DNA from 4 places in the Salinicoccus sp. RF5 genome. Region 2 is predicted to be linked to each of the others. Evidence: riboswitches for the same ligand, from Rfam matches in the RefSeq annotation. Region 2 holds a riboswitch; each other region holds the start of a gene.
The links. Region 2 has a riboswitch for thiamine pyrophosphate ahead of LLU09_RS04455 (Ykof family thiamine-binding protein). Riboswitches for the same ligand answer to the same signal wherever they lie in the genome.
Positions count from the first base shown of each region.

Region 1 (4,131 bases), 150 kb from region 2:
TTGTCGGAGAGGATGAGGATCCGGTTGGACATGTAGATGGCCTCTTCGATGCTGTGGGTGATGAAGAGGACGGAACGCCGGTCCATCTCCCATATTTTGAGCAGCCAGTCCTGCATATCGAGGCGGGTGAGCTCATCGAGTGCCCCGAACGGTTCGTCCAGCAGCATCAGCTCCTGCGGGCTGAGCAGCGACCGGATGAAGGCGACGCGCTGGCGCATGCCGCCGGACAGCGTGCTCGGGTAGGCCTTTTCATATCCTTCGAGTCCGGCGCGCTTGAGCCACTTGCGGGCGGTATCCTTATCGACGGTGCCGGTGATCTCCTGGACGAGTGTGACGTTGTCCTCGATCGTCCGCCACGGCAGCAGGGAATCCTGCTGGGGCAGGTAGCTGATGTTGCCGCGCGTGCCGTTGACACGGGTACCGTCGATGAAGATGTCGCCCGAATCGGGTCTGTAGAGTCCGCCGATCAGGTTGAAGATGGTGCTCTTGCCGCTGCCGGAGGGTCCGAGCAGGGTGACGAATTCACCATCTGCCACATCGAGGGACAGGTCATCGAGCACATGCACGGTGTTGCCGCCATTGAACGTGTGTGTGAGGTTGTGGACCTCAAGCTTATTCGTCATCATCATCCGCTCCTTTCCTGTCCGTATCCCATGGCACGAGCCATTTTTCCATCAGCATGATGAAGCCGAAGAGGAGCAGGCTGATCGCCATGATGACGAATATGGCGACGAATACCTGGTCTGTCCGGAATGCGGAGGAGGCGACGGTCATGAAGACGCCGAGCCCCTCCTGGGCGCCGAGCCATTCCGCGATGACGGCACCCATCACACTGTATGTCGCTGAAATCTTGAGACCTGAGAAGAAGTAGGGCAGGGCACTCGGCCATTCCAGCTTGAAGAAGATCTGCCGCCTGGACGCGCCGATCATCTGCATGTAGTTGAGCAGCGTCGGATTGGTCTGCCTGAACCCGTCGATCAGCGAGACTGCGACGGGGAAGAAGCAGACGAGTGTGATGATCAGTATCTTCGGCAGTGTGCCGAAGCCGAACCACAGCACGAGCAGCGGCGCCAGGGCGATGATGGGCACATTCTGGGAGAGGACCATCAGCGGATAGATGCTCTCCTTGGCCCGCGGCATCAGATGGAGCAGTATGGCGAGCAGAAGCCCGACACCGACGCCGAGAGCAAATCCCCCGAGCGCAATCTGTATTGTGGCGAGACCATGGCTCAACAGGCGCGGATAGATCTCCATGCCTTCCTGTATGATCTGTAACGGGCTCGGCAGAATCCAGGTCCGGATGTCAAAGAGCGAGACGGCCAGCTGCCAGACCACCAGTATGGCCAGTATCGCAAGGAGCGGTGGAATCACGCTCCATGATGAAATTCGTCGCATTCGCTATTCCTCCAATTTACTCTCCGCCGGGCAGGTATTCGTTCGTGAACGCCTGGTCGACGTCGAGTTCGGATTCGATCAGGCCGCTTTCATACATCCAGTTCATGTAGTTCTCCCAGACGTCGCGCTCCTGGTGGCCCCAGTAGGGTGCATCCCCCTGGTAGACGTCCGTCAGCCACTCCTGGCTTGCCATGACGAGCTCTTCGTCAAGATCCGGTTCTGCATCGAGCAGATGCTGTGCCGCCGTTTCCGGGTCGTCCATCGCAAGCTGGTAGCCTTCAGCCGTCGCTTCTGTGAATGCCTCGACGGTTTCGGCATCGTTTTCGATCATCTCTTCGTTCGTGATCAGGACGGGCGTGTAGAAGTTGAGTGCGTCGGAATACTCGGTGAAGTCGATCGTGTTGAGCGGGAAGTCGCGCAGTTCCGCCTCGACGCCAGTCCAGCCGTAGTAGATCCATGCAAAGTCGACATCGCGCTGTACGGCGGTGAAGAAGTCCGTGTCGCCGATGTTGATGATGTCGACATTCTCGATGTCAGCATCATCCGCCTGCATGATGGACGCGATGGTCTCCTCCTCGATCGGTGAACCGTATCCGCCATATGTGTGCCCTTCGAGGTCCGACGGCGTCTCGAGTCCGTATTCCTCAGGTGAAGCCAAGACGGATGTATTATCCTGTATGATGGCCGCCAGCGAAACGATCGATACGTCCTGGAGGCGTGCCTGTGTGACGTTCTCCTGGGCACTGATGCCGAAGTCCCCGTTGCCCGTCGCAACGGTCTGTTCCGCACCGGCTTCACCCGGCAGGATGATCTCGACATCAAGTCCCGCTTCCTCGTAGTAGCCCTCCGCCTGTGCTGTGTAGATGCCCGTATGGTTCGTATTCGGCGTCCAGTCGAGTACGAAGGTGACTTCCGTCAGCCCATCATCCTCTGTTTGGCCGCCGTCCCCGTTGCCGCTGCATGCTGCGAGCAGCAGTACCGGTATAAAGATGGACAATAATTTCTTCATGATAAAATCTCCTCTCAAGATGGGGTGCTTTCCATACCGCAAAAACGGTATAAAAAAACACCTTCCTTATCTGGAGGCGTCAAAGAGCTGCAGCAGGATATACGGATGCCGTATAATCTGCACATTCCCTACGCTGGTATTATCCAGATCAGGTCCAAGGGTCAGGTATTCACCTTCTCAGCCGTAACGGCTCCCCTATGCTGTTTCTATTCATTTTGCACATCCATTATATCATGGACACTTTTCATGTCCAAACGGTTATTTAAAAACACCCGGACAGCAGGATGCCGTCCAGGTGTCGATCACTGTCTACAGTGCCTTCTCCATATACACATGCGGAATGCCAGCATCTTCGAATTCATCGGAACTGACGGTGTAGCCGAGCTTCCTGTAGAATTCGATAGCGTGCACCTGCGCCCCGAGCTTGGCGCGGTTGTAGCAATGCTCCCGGGCATGGTCATGAACGAAATCCATCAGCTTGAAACCGAGCTTCCTGCCGCGCTCCTCGGGCAGGACGGCCATGCGTTCGACCTTGATCATATCCTCTGAGGCCGGACGGTATCTGACCGTGCCGATCGGCTCGTCATCGATGAGCAGGATGTGCGTCGCCACGTCTTCATATTCATCGACTTCGCGGTCCATCGGGACGTTCTGCTCCTCGACGAAGACGCGTTTCCTGATTTCAAGGCACTGGTTGTACATGATGTTGTTGTCAGCCACTTTGATTTCCATGGAATCCTCCTTACATTGCATTCTTGCGCCGGATGGCGGTGAACTGCCAGAACATCTTCAACTGCTCTAGGTTCCAGTACTCGAGGCCGAGTGAGAGGGCAGGCTTCGTGTTGAACTTGATGCCGCTCGCTTCAGCCGCTGCGAGCGCTAGATACTGGATATGGGGTCTGAGCTGCTTGAACGGTTCGGATAGCCGGCCATCCTCCCTGATCCAATCCATCGGGAAGATGAGCTCGAATATGTTGATCCGCTTGTAGATGTCCGGCAGGGCGATGATGTAGCACGCCGCATCGACTTCCGGATTCTTCTGCGATTCGCTGAAGTAGCCCCGGATCGACTGGTACATCTCCTTGTGCTCATGGTTCTGATAGAAATACGTATCTTCGATCTTCGGCTCGCCGCTGTGCTTGATCTGATCTTCCAGGAAGTCGAACATCTCGTTGATGTTCGTCTCCTTGTCATACGTCTTCCGCATCACAATCCGCTCCTAGTATTCATTTTGTGCACGGTCCAAGTCCGCGCTGCCAGTGCCGTTGTCGTAGTATTCACCGGTGTTCTCCTCATAGTATTCCTCTGTGTCCTCTTCATAGTTGAACTGCTCTGTGCTTTCCTCCTGTATGCCGTCAGAACCGTTGCCGTCTTCCGGCGGCCAGTAGTTGTCCTCTTCGGTCGTCTGCTCACCTGGGATTTCGCCCGTCGCTTCCTCCTGGATCGGCTGTTCTCCTGTCACTTCCTCGCCGGTCGTCTCCTCAGGGTTCTCTTCACCTTCGATGCTGTCCTCAGGGTTGTCCTCCTGGATGTTGAAGCCGTTACCGAACCGGCTTTCGTAGCCCTCCTGCACGAAGTATGGTTCTCCCTCAGGTTCGAACTCATTCAGGTAGTAGTCGTCCACGAACTGGTACGGCACGATATGGTCCGACAGCCGGATATTGATGAGGTCATACGGATCCGGTTCATCGAGCTTCAGTACATCGCGCAATGTCTTCGACAGCACG
Region 1 is NZ_JAJGRC010000001.1:993,995-998,125, reverse strand. It holds gene LLU09_RS05200 (ABC transporter ATP-binding protein) at 1-623, opposite strand, end outside; gene LLU09_RS05195 (ABC transporter permease) at 613-1,395, opposite strand; gene LLU09_RS05190 (ABC transporter substrate-binding protein) at 1,412-2,404, opposite strand; TPP riboswitch at 2,513-2,611, opposite strand; gene LLU09_RS05185 (GNAT family N-acetyltransferase) at 2,714-3,136, opposite strand; gene LLU09_RS05180 (DUF2538 family protein) at 3,147-3,611, opposite strand; gene LLU09_RS05175 (LCP family protein) at 3,624-4,131, opposite strand, start outside.
Region 1: it holds a riboswitch for thiamine pyrophosphate, as region 2 does, so the genes downstream of both, LLU09_RS05190 (ABC transporter substrate-binding protein) here and LLU09_RS04455 (Ykof family thiamine-binding protein) in region 2, are expected to answer to the same signal.

Region 2 (4,131 bases):
GTGTAAGCTGTATGGCATTGATATGCTGTGACAGCCATTGGATGAGGATCATGAATATGGCGAATGTCAGCATGGTGATTACTATGATGCCTTCCCCGAGTCCGAAAGTGAGGGCACTGCCGTCGAAAGTGCTGAGGGAGACGCCGGCGAAGGCGAGGAGTGCACCCAGCCAGAATTTCAATCCTCTGCGTTCCCCGAAGACTGGGATGGTCAGGATGGCTGTCATGATAGGGGCGACCGCGAGTATCAGTGCCGAAGTCACCGGACTTGCGGTTACGAGTCCGAGGAAGAACGTATACTGGTTCACAGCAATGCCAATGATGCCTGAAGATATGATCACCAGCCACACTTTGAGGGGGACCATGGGCATGTGGAAGTGCCGGGAAGCAAACAGCCACAGGAAAAGGTTGATGGCAATGAGGCGGATGACGGTGATGCTGTAGGGGTCGAAGTGGTCGACAAGCACCTTTCCGATGATGAAGTTGCTGCCCCAGATGATCACACAGAGCAGCAGGATGGGGTAGGTCCACCAGGATTTGTTCTTTGAAGGAAATTCATTTACAGGATCTTGCATGCATCTTCACCTCTGTCGAAATATCTGATCATCCATTATAGCAGACAGGCTGCAAAGCGGAGGACACGCCGCGTTTCATTTTATGGTATATTGGAAGTGTAAAAATGCTCCGGACTCACGCATCCTATTCGCAAAGGGGAATTGCCATGGACAGGATCAATCTGATTACACTCGGTGTAAAGGATATGTCAACTGCAGTCGACTTTTACCGCAAGCTTGGATTTGAAGCATCTCTTGTTGGCAGTGAAGAAGCACTGGAAATCGTATTTTTCAGAATGAAGGGTTCGAAGCTCTCACTCTATCCGTTGGAAAAACTGGCGGAGGAGACCGGACAGCCGGTGCCTGATGGCGGATTCAATGGTTTGACGCTCGCCTATAATGCGAAGTCCGAATCGGAAGTGGACCAGGTTCTCAAGACTGCCGGCAGAATCGGAGGGACGGTTGTGAAGGAAGCGGCCCCGACGGACTGGGGCGGCTATAGCGGCTACTTCACCGATCCAGACGGCCACTACTGGGAAGTGGCATATGGCGCGGACTGGGAATTCGACGATAACGACATGCTGATCATCTGATACAGAAAAAGGGGAACCCGGCCGGGTTCCCCTCTTCATATCGTCCTAGCTGTTCGACGGGCTGTTTGCTGAAATCGTGAATGTCATCGTCGTGTGGCTTCCCGCTTCCTGTACTTTTGTAAACGATGACTCCATGGCGCTGAAGATGTCCGGCACCGTCCCGTCGAGCCGCGTGGCGTAATGGGCTGGGCTCACCGTGACGCCGGCTTCCTTCGACAAGTCGATCTGTTCGTAGATTACATCCATGTAGTTGGTCGTATTCATCGGATAGAGGGCGAACTTGCATCCCGCCTTCTGCTGGATGTCTTTTGAAGGTGCATTCAACCGCTCCGGGGATGCCTCCACGTAGGCATCCCCTGAAGAATCACCCGGACAGCCGATGGAGAACGTTCCGCTCATCTCGACATGTTTCCCCGTCTTGGCTGCCTCAAGATAGATTCCCTGGACGACATCGAATACATGCTCGATCCGACCCCGCACACATGTCGAGACGTCATCCGTCTCCTTCCACACTTTCGATGTGTCGACCTGATCCAGTGCACCGAGGATCACTTCCGCGAAATCATCGCTCATCACACTCAAGTTGAACTGGCAGCCTGCAATCCGTTCTGTTCCGCATTCCTGTACCATAATCATGCCTCCAATGACTTTTATTGAAATGAAAAAGCTGCACTCCCGAGGGAATGCAGCGGATGTATGGAGTGGTGCGGACATACAATGCTGCACTTCCCCACGCTGGTGTTATCCAGATCGGGTGGTAAGGGTCCGGTATCTCCGTCTCAGCCTAAGGCGCCCCCAGTGCATCGGTATGCAGTTTTTCATTACAGTTACCATGATAGTGGATTGGGGCCTGGCGTGTAAAGCGGTATGGAGAGCGTCAGAGGAATCAGTCCCGGGATGTATATTCTGAAGTGGAAGCGCTTGAAGAGGCAGTGCTTTGGAGCGGGCCCTGCGCAAAGTGGTAGAATATAGGGGTGAGAGTAGAAAGGAGGGAGGATATGGCATATATCTCCCTTGTATTTCTGGATGTCATACTGCCGATCCTGATTCTGCTCGGCGTCGGTGTCATCCTCCAGAAGAAGTTCGAATTCCGTCTGCGTCCGATCGCGAATCTTGTCACCTACTGTTTCCTGCCGGCCGCGGTATTCCTGAACATATATGAAGCGGACATCGACTTTGAACTGCTGGGACAGCTCGCATTGTATCTGGTACTGTTCATTACTGCAATGATGGTGGTCGGTGAACTGCTGGCCCGGGGGCTCGGCCTTCGCGGAGGGGAGCGGACCGCGCTCAAGAACAGTGTCTCTCTGATGAACTCCGGCAACTACGGGCTGCCCGTCAGCCATCTCGTATTCAGTGCCAACCCGGTGGGTGTATCTGTGCAGATCATCGTACTCGTCGTCCAGAATCTGCTGACGTTCACATATGGCCTGTACAATCTGCGGTCCAATGCGAAATCCGTCGTGGAACTCTTCCGGGAACTGCTCCGGCTGCCGATCATCTATGCACTGGCGGCCGCGTTCATCCTGCAGGCAATTGACGTCGAACTGCCGAGTTTCATCAGCGTGCCTGTCGAGCAGCTCGCCGGCGGGTTCGCCGCCCTCGCGCTGCTCCTGCTCGGGATGCAGCTCGCACAGATTGAGATCCGTTCCTTCCACAAGGTCATCGCCTGGAGTGCACTCGGGCGGCTGGTCATCGGGCCCGCCGTCGCCCTGGCCATCATATTCATGCTCGGCATCGAAGGCGTCATCGCCCAGTCGCTGTTCATTGCGAGCGCGTTCCCGACCTCGAGGAATACTGCGACGCTTGCACTCGAATACGATGTCGAACCGGAACTCCATGCCCAGGTGGTCCTTTATTCCACGGTACTCAGCAGCATCACCGTGACATTCGTCATCTATCTGTCCATGCAGCTGTTCTAGATGGGGGCGGTTGGAGGGTTAACTGTCACTGAGTGTTCGGGTGAATGACAATTGAAAGGTCCAACTGCCTTAATTTAGACACACTTATCGTGTTTCAGTCATCTCTGGCTGAGGTATATGTATAGTGAATCAGATGGAGTCATCGAAAGGGGAAATGATTTTGGAACTTAAGGATAAAGTTGCGATTGTAACAGGTGGCGGATCAGGTATTGGTTTAGCTACAGCGAAGGCGTTCCTGGATAAAGGCGCGAAAGTCATTGTGGCTGATTACAATGAAGAGTCTGGTAAGAAAGCAGAAGAGAGCCTCAAACAATATGGGGATATCCTGTTTGAGAAAGTGGATGTCTCCGTTGAAGAGGATGTCAAAAACGTCGTTGCTCTCGCCGTTGAAAAGTTTGGACGACTGGATGTCATGTTCAACAATGCCGGAATCGGTGTTCAGGGCGAGACGCACAAGCTTTCCTATGAAGACTACAATAAGGTAATCAAAGTCAATCAGGACAGTGTATTCTTCGGTTCAAAATACGCGATCCCTGAAATGCAGAAGGTGGGCGGCGGTGCAATCATCAATACAGCCTCCATCCTCGGCAGTGTCGGCGAGCCGACAGCATTCGCGTACAACGCGTCCAAAGGCGCCGTGAATCTGATGACGAAATCCGTCGCTTTACAATATGCCAAGGACAACATCCGTGTCAGTGCAGTAGCTCCCGGCTACGTCGAGTCCGGCATGGTGAACAAGGATGCATTAGGTGAGTATTATGATACTCTCGTTGACAAGCACCCAATCGGAAGACTCGGACAACCGGAAGAAATCGCACATGCGGTCGTATTCCTGGCGGAAAATGAATTCACTACAGGCACCACACTTCTTGTGGATGGCGGCTATACAGCCCAGTAATGTAGTGGATATTGGAGGCACCAGACCAAAAGGTCTGGTGTCTTTTTCATTAATGGCTACATCGAGGATGATCAGGTTGAAGGACGGACGCCGGATTGGAAGGAGGATCGATGCCGAACTATATTCAATTCAGCGACCATAGCATCTTCCCTGTCGAAAGTGATC
Region 2 is NZ_JAJGRC010000001.1:842,317-846,447, reverse strand. It holds gene LLU09_RS04465 (DMT family transporter) at 1-574, opposite strand, end outside; gene LLU09_RS04460 (VOC family protein) at 721-1,146, shown strand; gene LLU09_RS04455 (Ykof family thiamine-binding protein) at 1,192-1,776, opposite strand; TPP riboswitch at 1,857-1,953, opposite strand; gene LLU09_RS04450 (AEC family transporter) at 2,145-3,068, shown strand; gene LLU09_RS04445 (SDR family NAD(P)-dependent oxidoreductase) at 3,229-3,966, shown strand; gene LLU09_RS04440 (ZinT/AdcA family metal-binding protein) at 4,077-4,131, shown strand, end outside.

Region 3 (4,131 bases), 390 kb from region 2:
CGACCTTTTCCAGGTTGCTCACTTCAAGTTCTTTCCGATCCCTTACAGACAGCCCGATGATCTTGTCATCGAAATAGCCAGGAAGGTCCGATACCGCCATGTCATCCTGACCGAGATGGATACCGTCGGCCTCCACCATTTCTGCCAGTTTCCAGTCGTCATTGACGATGAATGGCACATCGTACTCTTTGCACACCCTTTTAATGTCTGAAGCAAAACGGACCAGTGCATCCCCCTCGAGTGGATGCTGCCCCTTCTCCCTGAGCTGGAACATCGTGGCACCGCCTTCCAGCGCTTCACGTACGGTTTGAACCGCATCACCCCCAGCATCTTCGCTGCCGCAGATGAAATAGAGCCTGAGAAGTTCGCGATCCATCATAAACCTCCCACAATGCTGTCTTCAAGCAGAGTATCGTCATTCAGATATAATTCATCGATGAGACCCGCAATGAAGCTTCCCGGTGCCGGTATGGCGCACTTGCCGGCTGCAGCTTCGGCACAAAGATTGTAGTAGCTTACAGCATCCACAACCGCGTTCCTTTCGAAGGTGTCAGAAGTCCCGATGAATGCAGCCGTTATGGCACCGAGCAGACATCCTGATCCTGTAATCTTTCCCTGCAGGCCATGACCGTTCACCATCGTCGTCACACCATGCTCCGTCGCCAGTGCATCCTTCTCTCCAGTGACCAATGCCGGCACGCCATACTTCCGGTAGACAGCTTCGGCTATTTCTGCCGTGTTCGTCTTTTCAACGGAATCCACACCTTTCATGCGGCTTTCCGAACCGGATAGGGCCAGCATCTCACCAGCGTTCCCCTTGATGAGTGCCACTTTATGCCGGGCCAGCAGATCTTCGGTGACATCCACCCTGAAACGCGATGCACCGAAGCCGACCGGATCGAAAACGATGGGCACACCATTGTCATCCGCCGCCTCCATCATCTCATCCATCAGATGGACCTTTGCCCGGTCAGCTGTACCAATGTTGATCAGCAGTGCCGATGCTGCCTTCATCAGGTCCTCCGACTCTGTGATTTCGCCGCTCATGATGGGAGAGGCCCCGATCGCAAGCATCCCATTTGCAGTAAAATTCTTTACCACGTCATTTGTGATGCAGATGACGAGGGGATTCTCTTCTCTCATTCTTTCCAATCTATTCATGCAGTTCTTCCTCCCTGAAACTGAAGTGATTGACCGGCCCATTGCCCTTGCCAATGCCCGGACTGTTTCTGATGGCGGATGTAATATACTTTTTGGCCAGCCGGAAGCTCTCTTCAAGCGTCTTTCCTTTCGCAATTTCTGCCGTCATCACAGCAGAGAATGTACATCCTGTGCCATGGGTGTGCTGCGTTTCTATACGCGGTTCGCTCAAAATGACGGTATCATCCCGGGTGAAGAGATAATCCACTGCATCCCCCTGCAGATGGCCGCCCTTGATCGTCACACTGTGTGCACCGAGTTCCTCAAGGAAGATGCGTCCGACCTTTCTGATATCCACCTCACCCCCGATTTTATGGCCTGTAATCTTTTCGGCCTCATGGATGTTGGGCGTTACGGTCACGGATTTCGGAACCAGCGTGCTCCTCAGGAATTCGATGGTTTCCTCCTCCATCAGCGCATCACCGCTCGTGGCGATCATGACCGGGTCGATGACGAAGGGAATTTTGAAGTCCGCCACCATATTCGCAAGCACGACCATCATATCCACTGTTGCGACCATCCCACTCTTCATCGCGTGGGGCACCTCGTCACTCATTATGCTTTCAAGCTGTTTTTCCAGAAAGTCTGCAGGCACATTGAATACATCCTGTACGCCGGTGGTGTTCTGGGCGGTCAGGGACGTCACCGCCGCCATACCGTATACTCCCCTCGAATGAAAGGTCTTGCTGTCGGCCACCACCCCCGCACCGCCGGTGGAATCGGTTCCCGCGACAGTCAGGGCAATCGGCATTCTAGACATGGACACCCACCTCCATCCAGCGTTCCTTCGTGGCTGCCATGTTGAAATCATCACCATAGATCGCCTCGATGATGGGCTCCGCGTCATTCCTCAATTCTTCAGTCAGCATATAACCTCTCCTTATAGAATATAAAAACCCGTTTCCAGCGCAGGAAACGGGTTCAGTATGTAGACAGTCTATGCCGTACCAACCCACTTCCCTACGCTGGTATTAGCCAGATCAGGTCCAAGGGATCGGCCGAACGGCCGTCTCAGCAAAAAAGCACCCCTAGTGGTGTTTCTATTCAGTTGCCTCCAATGGTAGAGAATACTTTCTAAATTGTCAAATAAATCACCGCCGACTGAATAAGTGTCATTTCTGTAAATGTTATTGAACCCTGGTGTAATCCGTGCTAGTTTATTGATGGCAGCATTGCGCAAAGCAATGCGTTGTTACACCAGAAAACGATCAGGATGGTGCATGGATGAATGAAGATACAGACAGCAGAATAAAAACGCTGATGGAAATATTGATTGTTTCCACAAGACTCGGCCTGACCTCTTTCGGTGGGCCGATTGCGCATTTGGGCTACTTCCATGAAGAATACGTACGGAGGAGGAAATGGATGGATGAGGCGGCCTATGCCGACCTGGTGGCCCTATGCCAGTTCCTCCCTGGGCCTGCAAGCAGTCAGGTCGGCATCGGAATCGGTGTCGTCCGCGGTGGCTTGGTCGGGGGGCTGGTCTCCTTCCTCGGCTTCACCCTCCCCTCTGTAATCGCACTCATACTGTTTGCACTTATGCTCAATACTTATGGCTTCGAAGATGCAGGATGGATCGATGGAATGAAGGTTGTTGCAGTGGTCGTCGTGGCCCATGCGATCATCGGCATGGCACAGAAACTGACGCCTGATCTCGAGCGCAGGACCATCGCCCTGGGTGTGCTCGTCATCACTTTATTATGGCAGACCGCCTTTACGCAGGTAGGCGTCATTCTGCTTGCGGGGATAATCGGATTCATCCTTTACCGCAATCACTCGACAGATGACGGTGATACCGTTCACTTTCCTATTTCAAAGCGTGTGGGGTACGTATGTCTCTCCCTCTTTTTTGCACTGCTCGTTCTGCTTCCGGTCCTTCGTGAAGCGACCTCGAATCAGTGGATGGCAATGCTCGACAGCTTCTATCGTTCAGGTGCGCTCGTTTTCGGAGGCGGCCATGTGGTGCTGCCGCTTCTGGAACGGGAGTTCGTGCCCACAGGCTGGATGACGGCACAGGAATTCCTTGCAGGCTATGGTGCAGCTCAGGCCGTGCCCGGCCCGCTGTTCACCTTCGCCGCTTACCTCGGCACCATAATCAGTGGGTGGCAGGGAGGATTGTTTGCGGTATTTGCAATCTTCCTGCCGGCATTCCTGCTCATACTGGGAAGTCTGCCATTCTGGAATATGCTGCGCAGCAATCCAAACATAAAAGGTGCACTGACGGGCATCAATGCTGCGGTCGTCGGCATATTGATTTCAGCCCTATACAACCCGATATGGACGAGCAGCATCAATCAGACGGCCGATTTTGTTCTTGCCGCCATACTTTTCAGCATGCTTGTCCACTGGAAACTCCCGCCATGGGTGGTTGTATTGGCGGGTGCCGCAGGTGGCACGCTGATTGCCGTTCTATAGAGGATATAGGATGGTGTTTAACTGCATGTCAAAAATGGTAGAACAAACTGTATCATCATAATCTTTGCGCAAAGGAGTGCATGATCATGATAGAGCAGAATAAAGATCAGCAGGAACAGATGCGGCAGGAAGCCGAACTGAAGGCTGAAGAAGGCAAGAGCCAAAAGGAACAGATGAAGGAGAAGGCTCAGGCCAAGCAGCAGGATTTCAGGGACGAGAAGTCGAAAGTACAGGCGAAACAGGATGAAACGCAAGGGAAGATCAATGATGCAGCAGACCAAGTCGAACAGGAAAAAGGCGACAACCAGTTCAACCAGTACAAGTAGCACTTGCTTCCTGAAGCTGTGTATTGAATGAACATGCAAATAATGAAGCGGCATCCCCAAAATTTGGAGATGCCGCTTTTTTTGTCCTAGCTTCTGCTGCTCTTCACCTTCAGGCCGCGGTAACGGTTGATGGCCGCGCAGAATTCCTGTTTTCTCGGCAGCGCAAGATTCCCCGGATGGCCGGTATAGG
Region 3 is NZ_JAJGRC010000001.1:453,686-457,816, forward strand. It holds gene thiE (thiamine phosphate synthase) at 1-376, opposite strand, end outside; gene thiM (hydroxyethylthiazole kinase) at 376-1,161, opposite strand; gene thiD (bifunctional hydroxymethylpyrimidine kinase/phosphomethylpyrimidine kinase) at 1,154-1,960, opposite strand; TPP riboswitch at 2,141-2,240, opposite strand; gene LLU09_RS02550 (chromate transporter) at 2,425-3,615, shown strand; gene LLU09_RS02555 (hypothetical protein) at 3,702-3,941, shown strand; gene LLU09_RS02560 (ABC-ATPase domain-containing protein) at 4,028-4,131, opposite strand, start outside.
Region 3: it holds a riboswitch for thiamine pyrophosphate, as region 2 does, so the genes downstream of both, thiD (bifunctional hydroxymethylpyrimidine kinase/phosphomethylpyrimidine kinase) here and LLU09_RS04455 (Ykof family thiamine-binding protein) in region 2, are expected to answer to the same signal.

Region 4 (4,131 bases), 250 kb from region 2:
AACGACATCATCGGCACCTTGAAGCGGATGTGGCAGTTCATCTCGGAGGAGCGGGCGCTTCTGTACGGCATCATCTTCCTCGTGACACTGACCAGCCTGCTGAGCATCACAGGCCCCTTCCTCGTCGGGTATATCGTGGACAACTACTTCATACCCGGGGAGATGGACGGACTGTCCACCATACTGCTCTTCCTGCTCGTCGTCTATATCCTGCTGTCATCGACGCAGTATACCGCAGCCTTCTTCATGGTGGGGCTGTCCCAGCGGACGGTCTATAAGCTGCGGAGCCGGCTGTTTTCACACATGCAGAAGCTGCCGGTATCATTCTACGACAAGCGGCAGCACGGCGAGCTGATGAGCCGCATGACCAATGACATCGAAACGATTTCACAGACGCTCAATACATCATTCATCCAGTTCACGACAAGCATCGTCACCCTGATCGGTACGATCAGCGTCATGCTTTATCTGAGTCCACTGCTCACACTCCTCACCGTGCTGATCATCCCGGTGCTGATATTCGCTGTCGGCTTCATCACCAGGCGCACCGGACCGCTCTACAAAAAGCGTCAGCGGGCGACCGGTGAACTGAATGGATATATCGAAGAGATGGTATCCGGGCAGGAGATCGTCAAGGTCTTCTCGCAGGAGGAGACGGCGATCCGCAACTTCAATGAAAAGGCGGGAAATCTCAGGGACATCACCTTCTGGGCATTCCTGTACGCCGGCTTCATCCCGAAAGTGATGAACATGCTGAACAATGTCAGCTTCACGATTGTGGCCGGTGCCGGCGGTCTGCTCGTCTTCTATACGGACGGTATCGTCACGATCGGTACCATCGTCGTGTTTGCAGAATATGCACGTCAGTTCACCCGGCCGCTCGCCGATCTTTCCAACCAGTTCAACCAGGTGCTTTCGGCCATCGCCGGAGCGGAGCGCGTATTCGGCATCATCGATTCCGAGCCGGAGAAGGATGAAGGGAAGATCACCGGCAGGACCATAGCGGGTGAGATCGAATTCGATGATGTCTCATTCTCCTATGACCCGACGCAGAAGACCCCGACCATCAGAAACTTGAGCTTCAGGATCGATGCGGGCGAATCGGTCGCCCTGATCGGTGCGACCGGTGCCGGCAAGACGACCGTCATGCAGCTGCTGGCCAGGTTCTATGAAACGGATTCCGGGGAGGTCCGGATCGATGGGGAGAACATCCTCGACTACAGCCGTTCGACCGTCCGTTCGCAGACGGCGTTCGTCCTGCAGGATCCCTACCTGTTCGAATCGACGATCCGCGAGAACATCCGCTACGGCAAACTTGATGCGACGGATGAGGAAGTGGTCGAGGCGGCGAAGCTTGCCAACGCCCACGACTTCATCGTTGCACTGGAAGAGGGCTATGACACGGTTCTGGAAGCCGACGAAGGCTTCATCTCCCAGGGGCAGAAGCAGCTGATATCAATCGCCCGCGCCCTGATCACGGATCCGGCGATACTGCTCCTGGACGAGGCGACGAGCAGCATCGATACGGTGACGGAGCTTAAGATTCAGGAGGCGCTCGAGCGGCTGATGAAGGACCGGACAAGCATCATCATCGCCCATAGGCTGAATACGATAAAGGCCGTGGATCGCATCTTCGTCATGGAGCTCGGTGAACTGGTCGAAAGCGGTTCTGAAGAGGAACTCGTCAGACAGCGCGGCCGCTATTATCAGATGGTCGACGACAATAAATGACTTCACAAAATTCAGAAAGTGTACTATGATGGAGCCAACCGAATAAATAACCACCACTAGGGGTGTCCGCAAGGACTGAGAATTACCCTTATCACCTGATCTAGATCATACTAGCGTAGGGAAGTGGCATATTTTACATATAATATGCACACCACTCCGCTAGTGGTGTGTTTTTAGTTTGGAATATATTATATGGAGGCTTTTATAATGGTAAAAAGAAAAGGGCTGACCTTGACCGATGTGCTGATCACGGTCGTCATCGCCCTCGTATTCTCGTTCGTCTATTCGATATGGGGCGGCGTCTATACGGCGCTTGAACCGCTTGGATTGCATCTGAACCAGCTGCTTTACGGCATGTGGTTCATCGCAGCAGTGGTCGCCTATCTCGTCATAAGGAAGCCCGGCGTGGCGCTGATTGCGGAATTTGCTGCGGCATCCGGAGAAACGATCGTCATGCTGCAGTTCGATGTCATGCTGATCGTATATGGGCTCATCCAGGGCCTTGCATGCGAAATCATATTCGCCCTCGTGAAATACAAAAGCACATCCCTTATGGTGGCGGTCACAGCCGGCATTTCGGCTGCACTTGCGACATTCCCGCTCGACTGGTACTACGGCTACCTCGGCCAGCTTGAGACATGGAATCTGCTGCTGATGTTCGGCTTCCGAGTGCTGAGTGGTGCACTCATCGCCGGCTGGCTCGCGCACCTGTTGTATCGTGCACTGAAGGAGACAGGTGTACTGAAACTCGTCGGCAATAAACATGCTGCTGAAGAAGGACTTTGACCATGTGCATCGAAGTGGAAAAGCTGCGTCTGAAGTTTCCGGAATCGGAGTCACCCCTCTTCACCGGCCTCGACCTGAAGATAGGTAAAGGTGAGAAGGTGCTCATCGTGGGGCCGAGCGGCTCCGGCAAGAGCACGTTGCTCAATGTGCTCGGAGGGCTCATACCGGATACGATCACGATACCGATGAAGGCCGATAGACTTGAACTGCCCGAATCCAGTGCGTACGCCTTCCAGGACCCGGATTCCCAGTTCACGATGCCGACGGTTGCTGAGGAACTCGCCTTTGTACTCGAGAACAGACAGGTGGCAAAGGAAGAGATGAAGCCCCTGTTCATGGAGGCGCTCGACATGGTCGGACTTGATGTGGCGCCTGAGCGTGCCATACAGACACTCTCCGGAGGAATGAAGCAGAAGCTCGCCATCGCCTCGGCACTGCTCCAGCAGGCGGACACATTGTTCCTCGATGAGCCGACAAGCATGTTGGACGGCATATCGGCGTGCCATCTCTGGGACACCGTCAGGGCGATGTGGGATGAGCTGACGGTCGTCATCATCGAACATCGTGTCGAAGCACTATGGCACAGGGTCGACCGGGTGATACTGATGGATGACACGGGCGGAATCGCATGTTCTGCATCTCCTGCGGAGATGTTGGAGGTGCACCGCCGGCTGCTTGACCAATATGGCGTATGGCATCCACATTCTTGGGATGCGGCCCCGCGCCTCCCTAAAATTGCGCCTCAATCGAGTACATTGATGGAAGCAAAAAATCTCTCCATCAAGAGAGGAGGCAGGCACCTTCTGACGGTAGACATCCTGAGGATCGGAAAAGGCGAGTGGATCACACTTGAAGGGGATAATGGGTCGGGCAAGTCGAGCCTGCTGCTCGCGTTGATGAAGCTCATCCCTTCGGGAGGAAAGGTGCTTTTTGGAGGCGACCGGATCGGACGGACGCGCCATCTCCGCGGCAGGGTCTATCCGGTCTTCCAGAATCCGGAACTTCAGTTCATTACAAATCGTGTGTTCGATGAAGTATTCATCAATCTGGAGATGCACCATGATGACAGGACGGCACGCCGGGAAACCGGCGCGCTGCTTCAACGCTTCGGACTTTCGCATGTGGCGCATCTGCATCCGCTCGAAATATCCACCGGGCAGAAGCGTCGCCTGAGTGTTGCAACGGCAGCAGGCGGGGTACCGGAAGTCCTCATTTTCGATGAACCGACTTTCGGTCTGGATCAGCATCATGCCTTCAATCTGCTCATAATGATCCACGAACTGGTGAAGCGGGGGACGAGCGTCATCATGATCACCCACGATGCGGAGATCATGAAGCGTTATCCCTCGAGACGCCTCAAGATTGAAGCCGGACGACTTGTGGAAAGGGGGGATGGATATGCCTGAAGCGGTGAAGCGGTACAGCACATTCGCCGACCAGGTCAATCCCCTCGTCAAGATCCTTGTGGCCATCGCGCTGTTCCTGACCGTCATCCTCATCCATAACCCGAACCACCTTTTCCATCTGGCGGTCATTATGTTCATTCTGCTTTTCATATTGAGTGGTGTGAAGTACATCTATATTGCACTCCTGACGGGCGTCATCCTGTTTTTC
Region 4 is NZ_JAJGRC010000001.1:596,574-600,704, reverse strand. It holds gene LLU09_RS03270 (ABC transporter ATP-binding protein) at 1-1,731, shown strand, start outside; TPP riboswitch at 1,780-1,870, shown strand; gene LLU09_RS03265 (ECF transporter S component) at 1,939-2,517, shown strand; gene LLU09_RS03260 (ABC transporter ATP-binding protein) at 2,520-3,923, shown strand; gene LLU09_RS03255 (energy-coupling factor transporter transmembrane component T family protein) at 3,916-4,131, shown strand, end outside.
Region 4: it holds a riboswitch for thiamine pyrophosphate, as region 2 does, so the genes downstream of both, LLU09_RS03265 (ECF transporter S component) here and LLU09_RS04455 (Ykof family thiamine-binding protein) in region 2, are expected to answer to the same signal.